2 regions of the Lactobacillus sp. 3B(2020) genome follow, and region 1 is predicted to be linked to the other one. Evidence: predicted binding sites of a transcription regulator. Region 1 holds the regulator's gene; the other holds the start of a gene.
The links. Region 1 encodes HrcA, which represses chaperone genes, less so after heat shock. Its sites were predicted from a motif close to TTAGCACTCNNNNNNNNNGAGTGCTAA; they were not measured.
Positions count from the first base shown of each region.

Region 2: groES (co-chaperone GroES) is a predicted target of HrcA. The motif match lies at 1,419-1,445, and genes of this name have one in related genera.

Region 1 covers NZ_CP047410.1:1,369,370-1,373,910, reverse strand. Annotated here, with positions in the region: gene GTO83_RS06825 (UDP-N-acetylmuramoyl-L-alanyl-D-glutamate--2,6-diaminopimelate ligase) at 1-179, shown strand, start outside; gene GTO83_RS06820 (hypothetical protein) at 264-635, opposite strand; gene hrcA (heat-inducible transcriptional repressor HrcA) at 747-1,796, shown strand; gene grpE (nucleotide exchange factor GrpE) at 1,807-2,385, shown strand; gene dnaK (molecular chaperone DnaK) at 2,410-4,269, shown strand; gene dnaJ (molecular chaperone DnaJ) at 4,334-4,541, shown strand, end outside.
Region 2 covers NZ_CP047410.1:1,735,119-1,739,659, reverse strand. Annotated here, with positions in the region: gene GTO83_RS08775 (redox-sensing transcriptional repressor Rex) at 1-521, shown strand, start outside; gene GTO83_RS08770 (hypothetical protein) at 809-1,240, shown strand; gene groES (co-chaperone GroES) at 1,507-1,788, shown strand; gene groL (chaperonin GroEL) at 1,839-3,473, shown strand; gene GTO83_RS08755 (APC family permease) at 3,981-4,541, shown strand, end outside.

The DNA.
Region 1 (4,541 bases):
AACAAGCAATTCAAAAAGCAATTCGCCTTGCTCAGCCAGGAGATGTAGTCTTGATCGCTGGTAAGGGCCATGAAACTTACCAACAAATCGGCCAAACCAAGTATCACTTTGATGATTTTGAGATTGCCTCAGCGGCATTAAAAACCAAATTGCCAACTTTAACGGGAATTGCAAAGTAGCAATAAATTAGCCAGAGCAAATTCAGCAATGAACTTAGCCCTGGCTTTTATTTTTTGATGATGCTTTAGAGTTTTGATTTACTATTAGTGACGGCTTGCCCGGTGGCTACCGTTGTCATGCATTTTATGAACTTGACGTTTAAAGTGCTGTTGGGGACTAGTTACAAGGTGAAAATGACGAAGCTTGCCAGGAAAGGGTTTCCCAGTAAAGCGAATACCACTCCAGGATTGCATCACCCGGGTCATTTCTTCAAGATCAGCCAGTTGTTTAGGATTATTTTCCTTAATAGTTGCTGCTTTAATATCACCTTGGAGACGTTGCAAAAGGTTGAGATGGTAATTTAAAAGTTCTTGAGTCAAGGGAGCGTTTCGATATTGATTAAAGAGTTTTTGAATTAAGAGCATTGCTTCTTTGGCTGAGTGGGGTTGAATAAAACGTTGTGATTTTTTTACCATAAATTTTTCTCCAAAAGGTTTTGACTTTTATTGACTTTTACTATTTTGGTTGGTATATTATTAATTGTATTTAGCACTTAGCAACTGGAAGTGCTAAAAGGAAGTGATGACATGCTAACACAACGTCAAGAGTTGATCCTCCAGGCGATTGTACGTCAGTTTACCGTATCTGGTCAACCAGTTGGATCAAAGTTACTAGCACAGGAACTGCCAATTAAGGTTAGTTCAGCTACGATTCGAAATGAAATGGTAGTTTTAGAGCACGAAGGACTTGTTAAAAAAGAGCATTCTTCCTCTGGACGAGTCCCTTCTAAAAAGGGCTATCGTTATTATGTCGATTATTTACTTGATCCGACAGCAATTTCCGAAAATGATTCGGCAATGATTCATAATTCCTTGGGGACTGAGTTTCAAAAAATTGATGAGATTGTTTCCCATTCTGCGGAAATTCTCTCAAACTTGACCTCTTACACGGCCTTTACCTTAAAACCTGAACAGCAAAACGTTAAATTAAGTGGTTTTCGTTTGGTTCCGTTGGGGAATGCTCGGGTTTTGGCTATTTTGGTTACGGATAGTGGTGAGGTTGAAAGTCAAGCTTTTACAATTCCAAAGCAAGTTGAGCCTGAAGCAGTTGAAGCAGTGATTCGTTTAATCAATGACCAACTCGTTGGTTTACCCTTAACAGAGGTCATTAAACGATTGCAAGAAGATATCCCAGTTCAAATAACTGATTATTTACAACAACCAGAAGGCTTTTTAAGAATTTTTGATAGTATTGTTAATCAAGCTTCGGGGGAGCGTTTCTACGTTGGTGGTCGGTTTAACCTATTGGGAATCGATACGCATCAAGATGCAAAGGCCATGAAGGCTGTTTATGAATTACTTGATCAAAGTGACCGGCTCTCTTCAATTATTGATACTGATACAAGTGGAAATGGAATCACCGTTAAAATCGGTTCTGAAATTGCAAAGGATAAGTTGTTAGATAATTATTCTTTGATTACGGCTAAGTATCAAGTTGATCAATTTGGCGAAGGCATCGTTGCTGTCCTCGGACCAACCACGATGTCGTATTCCCGCACGATTGGGTTAGTCGATGCTTTTCGGCACGAACTTGCAAAACGGTTACTAAACTACTATCATCATTATTATGATTCTTAGGAGGGATTAAATGGCAAAGAAAGAAAAATCGACAAAACCAGTCGAAGAAAAACAAGATCAAGCGACGGACCAAGTTAAGGCTAAGTCAGATCAAGCAAAAACGAAGCCAACCGCCGATGATCAAGTGACGATTTTAAAAGCACAAATTGAAAAGTTGCAGGCTGACGTAAGTACAAAGGATGATCAGTACCTACGGGCAGAAGCAGAAATTCAAAACATGACCAAGCGTTTTAATAAGGAACGGGAAAGCTTACTCAAGTATGACGGGCAAGATTTGGTTAAAGGCATTTTGCCGGTTTTGGATAATTTAAAGCGGGCCCTCCAAATTGAAGTTTCCGATGATGCCGGAAAACAATTAAAGAAGGGCATTCAAATGGTCCACGATCATTTGGAACAAGCGTTGAAGGAACATGGGGTTACTGAAATCGAAGCTTTGAACAAGCCTTTCGATCCCCAAACCTCCCAAGCGGTTCAGACGGTACCGGTTGAGGATGGTCAAAAGCCGGAAACGGTTGTTAAGGTTTTGCAAGCTGGCTATATGCTAAAGGACCGGGTAATGCGGCCGGCAATGGTCATTGTTGCACAATAAATAAAAAATAAAGAAGGTAAAAAAATGGCAAGTAATAAGATTATTGGTATCGACCTTGGTACTACTAACTCTGCCGTTGCCGTCATGGAAGGTAACGAACCAAAGATTATCACCAACCCTGAAGGGGGACGGACTACTCCATCTGTGGTTTCATTTAAGAACGGCGAAGTTCAAGTTGGAGAAGTGGCAAAACGGCAAGCAATAACTAACCCTAACACGGTTAAGTCCATTAAGAGTCACATGGGGGAAGCTGGTTACACAGTTGACATTGAAGGTAAAAAGTACACCCCACAAGAAATCTCAGCAATGATTTTGCAATACATCAAGAAGTATGCTGAAGATTATATTGGTGATACGGTTACGCAAGCGGTGATTACCGTTCCGGCCTACTTCAATGACGCTCAACGGCAAGCTACTAAGGATGCCGGGAAGATTGCTGGGTTAGATGTTAAGCGAATCATCAACGAACCAACTGCTTCTTCTCTCGCTTACGGGCTTGATAAGCAAGACAAGGATGAAAAGATTTTAGTTTATGACCTTGGTGGGGGAACTTTTGATGTTTCCATCCTTGAACTTGGGGATGGGGTCTTCCAAGTTCTTTCCACGAACGGTGATACTCACCTTGGTGGGGATGACTTCGATCAAAAGATCATGGATTGGTTAGTTGACGACTTCAAGGCTGAAAATGGTATTGATCTTTCTCAAAATAAAATGGCGCTTCAACGGTTGAAGGACGCTGCTGAAAAGGCAAAGAAGGACCTTTCTGGGGTTCAAGAAGCTCAAATCAGCTTACCATTTATTACTTCTGGTGAAAATGGCCCATTACACTTGGAAAAGACTTTGACCCGGGCACAATTCAACCAACTTACGAATGACTTGGTTGAACGGACGAAGCAACCAGTTTTGAACGCCATGAAGGATGCAGACCTTTCATTTAGTGATATTGATGAAGTTATCCTTAATGGTGGTTCAACCCGGATTCCAGCCGTTCAAGAAATGGTTAAGGAATTAACTGGTAAGGAACCTAACCACTCCATTAACCCAGATGAAGCCGTTGCCCTTGGGGCTGCTGTGCAAGGTGGGGTCTTAACAGGTGATGTTAAGGATGTTGTTTTACTTGACGTTACACCACTTTCCCTTGGGATTGAAACTATGGGTGGCGTTTTCACGAAGTTGATTGATCGGAACACGACGATTCCAACTTCAAAGAGTCAAATTTTCTCAACGGCCGCCGATAATCAACCAGCAGTTGATATTCATGTTCTTCAAGGTGAGCGGCCAATGGCAGCCGATAACAAGACGCTTGGTAACTTCCAATTAACGGATATTCCACCTGCACCACGTGGGGTTCCTCAAATCAAGGTTACCTTCGATATTGATAAGAACGGGATTGTTAATGTTTCTGCCGAAGATCAAGGAACCCACAAGAAGCAAAACATTACTATCAAGTCTAACTCTGGTTTATCGGATGAAGAAATCGAACGGATGAAGAAGGATGCCGAAGCTAACGCCGAAGCTGATAAGAAGAAGAAGGAAGAAGCAGATGTTCGCAACGAAACCGATCAGCTACTCTTCCAAACTGATAAGACCTTAAAAGAACTTGATGGTAAGGTATCAGCAGACGAAATTCAAAAAGCTAAGGATGCTAAGGAAGCTCTTCAAAAGGCTAAGGATGCAAACGACATCGAAGCAATGAAGACGAAGAAGGACGATTTGAATAAGATTATCCAAGACTTGACGGTTAAGTTATACCAACAAGCACAACAACAAAATGGTGGTGCTCAAGGTAACCCAACTTCTGGTAATGACAACCAAAAGGGTAACGATGACGGTAAGACCGTGGACGGTGACTTTGAAGAAGTTAACCCAGACGACAAGAAATAGTTAAATTGCTTAGGAGGTTGAGTTTTGCCCAACCTCTTTTGTGAATTAAAAGCGGGGAAAAAGAATGGCAGAAAAAGACTACTATGATATTTTAGGGGTCAAAAAGGACGCTTCTGAAGCTGAAATTAAACGAGCTTACCGGAAATTAGCAGCAAAGTACCACCCGGATGTTAACCATGAACCGGGGGCTGAGCAAAAGTTTAAGGATATTAACGAAGCCTACGAAACTTTAAGTGATTCGCAAAAGCGGGCCCAATATGATCAATTTGGTT
Region 2 (4,541 bases), 370 kb from region 1:
CAGTCCAAGTTGATTCAGCGACGATTCGGCGGGACTTTTCTTACTTTGGTGAACTGGGCAAGCGTGGTTACGGCTATGATGTCGAAAGTTTATTAAAGTTTTTCCGTGGAATTCTAAACCAAGATAAATTAACGAGTGTAGCTCTTGTTGGGGTCGGGAGTTTGGGTAGTGCATTGATGAACTATAACTTCCATCAAAGCACGAATTTACGAATTAGTGCCGCTTTTGATCCAAAGCCAGAATTAGCCAATACGATTAAGAGTGGAATTCCAGTTTACCCGGCTTCAGAGTTAAAAAAGCAAATCAAAGAGCAGCAAATTGATGCGGTTATTTTGACGGTGCCTGGTGACAAATCTCAAGCGGTAACTGATGAATTAGTTGCTGCTGGGGTACACGGGATTTTAAACTTTACCCCGGTGCGGTTGTCAGTGCCGAAGAATGTGCAAGTTCAAAATATTGATTTAACCAATGAATTGCAGACCTTGATCTACTTTATTGAAACAAATAAGGTAAATGAATAGTTAAATTATTAACTCTGAGTGGGTGTGACTCAGGAAAACTTTTCGTTAGCGCTGTGCCAGGTATTTGGTGCAGTTTTTTAGTTAGGCTTTAGCAAATTTTAAATTGAGCTACCATTTTATGCTGAAATTGTTTATAATTTATTAGTGTTGTTTTTCTACATATGAGGATAGCGCAAATTAGTTATTCAAATGATGAAATGAATAAAAAGGTAATACTCTTTGGTTAAATGGGAGATAAACTAAGGGGAAACCGGTTAATCTAAGTTTGTTTTAGGGAGTACAGGGGAATGATTTCAAAAGCACAATATCAAGAAGCAAATTACCAATATCAACGGATGCGGGGGCTGAATCTTGATTTGGCGCTTGATGCCGTTTCAAATTCAGCTCGTTTTAAGATCAAGTGGTTTAGTCGCGCATCTGAAGAAGAACAAAATGAAATTGCAGTGCTGTTGAAAAACTTGATCGTCGATGGGCCAATGGAGGCCCCACGGCTATTATCTCGTTATAATCCAAATACGCAGGAATGGCAATTAACGGCTGAACAAACACTGCGGTTACGCGTTTTGTACAACCAAGGTGAACTTCAGCACCTTAACCAACAATGGCAGGCTGCTAAGAAAGTCTTAGATGAATATGCCAAAGACAGCCATCACCGATCGACAGTGATTACTAATCATGATCGGTCGAATCAGCAGTCTTTGATCGTTAATTTGGGTTAGAATAAGTGGTGTAGACTAGGGAGGAATTCTTTTTCTTTCTAGTCTTTTTTATTTTTAAATGCGATGCAAAACCAGGTTTTAAGCAGAGTAGTTCTCCCATTCCGCTTTTAAAAAAGTCAAAAAAGGTCAAACTTTTTTGTTGCAATCTGACTAAACCGTGATATAGTAGAAAATGTAATTAGCACTAGAGAACATTAAGTGCTAACACTGCATCGTGTTGAGTGCTAACTTTACTTAAAATAAAAAATATATTTGGAGGGATTAACGTGTTAAAGCCATTAGGAGATCGCGTAGTTCTGAAAGCTGAAGAAGAAGAAAAGACGGTTGGTGGGATTGTCTTAGCATCTAACGCTAAGGATAAGCCAACTACTGGTAAGGTAATTACCGTTGGGGCAGGCCGGACTTTGGACAACGGTCAAGTAGTTGCCGTTAGTGTTAAGGAAGGCGATAAGGTTTTATTTGATAAGTATGCCGGCCGCGAAGTTGAATATGACGGTGAAAAGTACTTAGTTGTTCATGAGAAGGATTTAGTTGCGGTTATTGACTAAGTTTTTCGTTTAAAAATTAAGCTTGGATAAAATTGATGAGGTGAGAATTAATGGCAAAGGAATTAAAGTTTGCTGAAGATGCACGGGGTGCAATGCTTCGCGGAGTTGATAAGTTAGCTGACACGGTTAAGACCACCATTGGTCCGAAGGGTCGGAATGTGGTTTTGGAACAAAGCTATGGTTCTCCAACGATCACTAACGATGGGGTTACGATCGCCAAGAATATTGAACTTGAAGACCACTTCGAAAACATGGGAGCTAAGTTAGTTTCTGAAGTTGCTTCTAAAACTAATGACATTGCTGGTGATGGAACGACGACTGCTACGGTTTTGACCCAAGCAATTGTTAACGAAGGAATGAAGAACGTCACTGCCGGTGCTAACCCAGTTGGAATTCGTCGTGGGATTGAAAAGGCTACGAATGCCGCTGTTGAAGAATTAAAGACGATGAGCCACGACGTTAAGACCAAGGATGACATCGCCCAAATCGCTTCTATTTCTGCTGCTAACCAAGAAGTTGGGAAGTTGATTGCCGATGCCATGGAAAAGGTTGGTAACGATGGGGTTATCACTATCGAAGATTCTCGTGGGGTCGACACCAGTGTTGACGTCGTTGAAGGGATGAGCTTTGACCGTGGTTACATGTCTCAATACATGGTTACTGACAATGATAAGATGGAAGCCGACTTGGACAACCCATACGTTTTGATCACGGACAAGAAGATTTCAAACATCCAAGATATCTTGCCATTACTTCAATCAGTTGTTCAAGAAGGTCGGGCTCTTTTGATCATCGCTGATGATATTACTGGTGAAGCTTTGCCAACTCTTGTTCTGAACAAGATTCGGGGAACTTTCAACGTGGTTGCTGTTAAGGCTCCTGGCTTTGGTGACCGGCGGAAGGCTCAACTTGAAGATATCGCTGTTTTGACTGGTGGGACAGTTATTTCTGACGACCTTGGGATGCAACTCAAGGACGCTACGATTGACCAACTTGGTTCTGCCAACAAGGTAACGGTTACGAAGGATAGTACGACAATTGTTGACGGTAGTGGCGACAAGGCTGCCATTGCTGACCGGGTTGAACAAATCAAGAAGGCTATCTCTGAAACGACTTCTGACTTTGATAAGGAAAAGCTTCAAGAACGGCTTGCTAAGTTAGCTGGTGGGGTTGCTGTTGTTAAGGTTGGTGCCGCTACGGAAACTGAATTGAAGGAACGGAAGTATCGGATCGAAGATGCTTTGAACGCTACCCGGGCTGCTGTCCAAGAAGGATTCGTTCCTGGTGGTGGTACGGCCCTTGTTAACGTAATTCCAGCCCTCGAAAAGCTTGAAAACGAATCAACGGGTGATGAACAAACTGGGGTTAAGATTGTTAAGGCTGCTTTGGAAGCACCAGTTCGCCAAATTGCTGAAAATGCTGGGGTTGAAGGTTCTGTGGTTATCAACCAATTAAAGAACGAAAAGCCAGGTATTGGTTACAACGCCGCTGATGGTAAGTACGAAGATATGGTTGAAGCCGGAATTGTTGACCCAACCAAGGTTACCCGTTCAGCTCTTCAAAATGCTGCTTCTGTTTCTGCCCTCTTGTTGACGACGGAAGCTGTTGTAGCAGACAAGCCTGAACCAAAGAGTGATGCACCTGTAAACCCAGCTGCCGGTGCCGGCATGGGTGGAATGATGTAGTAGGTTTTGCCGAAAAGTCTGTGAGGATGAGCATGACTGGTATAGAGGCCGGGAAGAAACTAATGTTTCTTTCCGGCCTCTTTTGCATCTCCGAAGGTTACTCAGTAACTAAGGTCAAAGCAGTAGCTGAATGGCAGTTGCTTCCCCAACGGTCGCACCAACCGATTCAGCCTTGCATGGGCTCACAAACGCCAAACCAGTTGGCTGGTTCGCTCCAAAGCACGGCCTTAGCGGATAAGTGCGAACGAAAGGTCGATTCTAATGAATCAACCTTCGTTCTTCTTATCCCAACCAGGCCGTCAAGGAGCTTTTTTCCATCCTCTTTAATTTTATGGTACTAGTTATTTCTATCCGTTTTCGCACGGGAATGAGACATTTCATCCATAAAAACTTGTCTTTTGAATAGGGATTGCGTTACAATTTAGCAATGGCCCCACGTTGTACTAGATGATAACGTGGGGTTGAAATCTTGAAAAGAGAAATTTAAATTAATATAGGAGAGAAATCATGTGGCGGTATCTTAAACGCGTTTTGATTGGGAAACCGTTGAAGACCCTCGATGAAGGTCAAGCCCACCTTACTAAGTTTAAGGCCCTTGCCTTACTATCGTCAGACGCTTTATCGTCGGTCGCCTACGGTACAGAACAGATTACGACTGTTTTAGTTACCCTTTCAGCAGCGGCAATTTGGTATTCGTTACCGATTGCGGCGGTTGTTTTGATCCTTTTGTTGGCGATTACCTTATCGTACCGACAAATTATTAATGCCTACCCAAGTGGTGGGGGTGCCTACGTGGTTGCAACTAAGAACTGGGGGAGTAACGGTGGTTTGATCGCTGGGGGCTCACTATTAGTTGACTATATGTTGACCGTGGCGGTTTCCACGACTTCTGGAACTGAAGCCATAACTTCGGCTATTCCAAGCCTGTACAAGTATTCAGTTGCAATCTCAATCATTATTGTTTTCTTGATCATGTTTTTGAACCTCCGGGGGATGAGCGAGAGTGCTAATTTCTTAACCATTCCGGTTTACTTCTTCGTGGTTATGATTTCAGTCATGATTATTTGG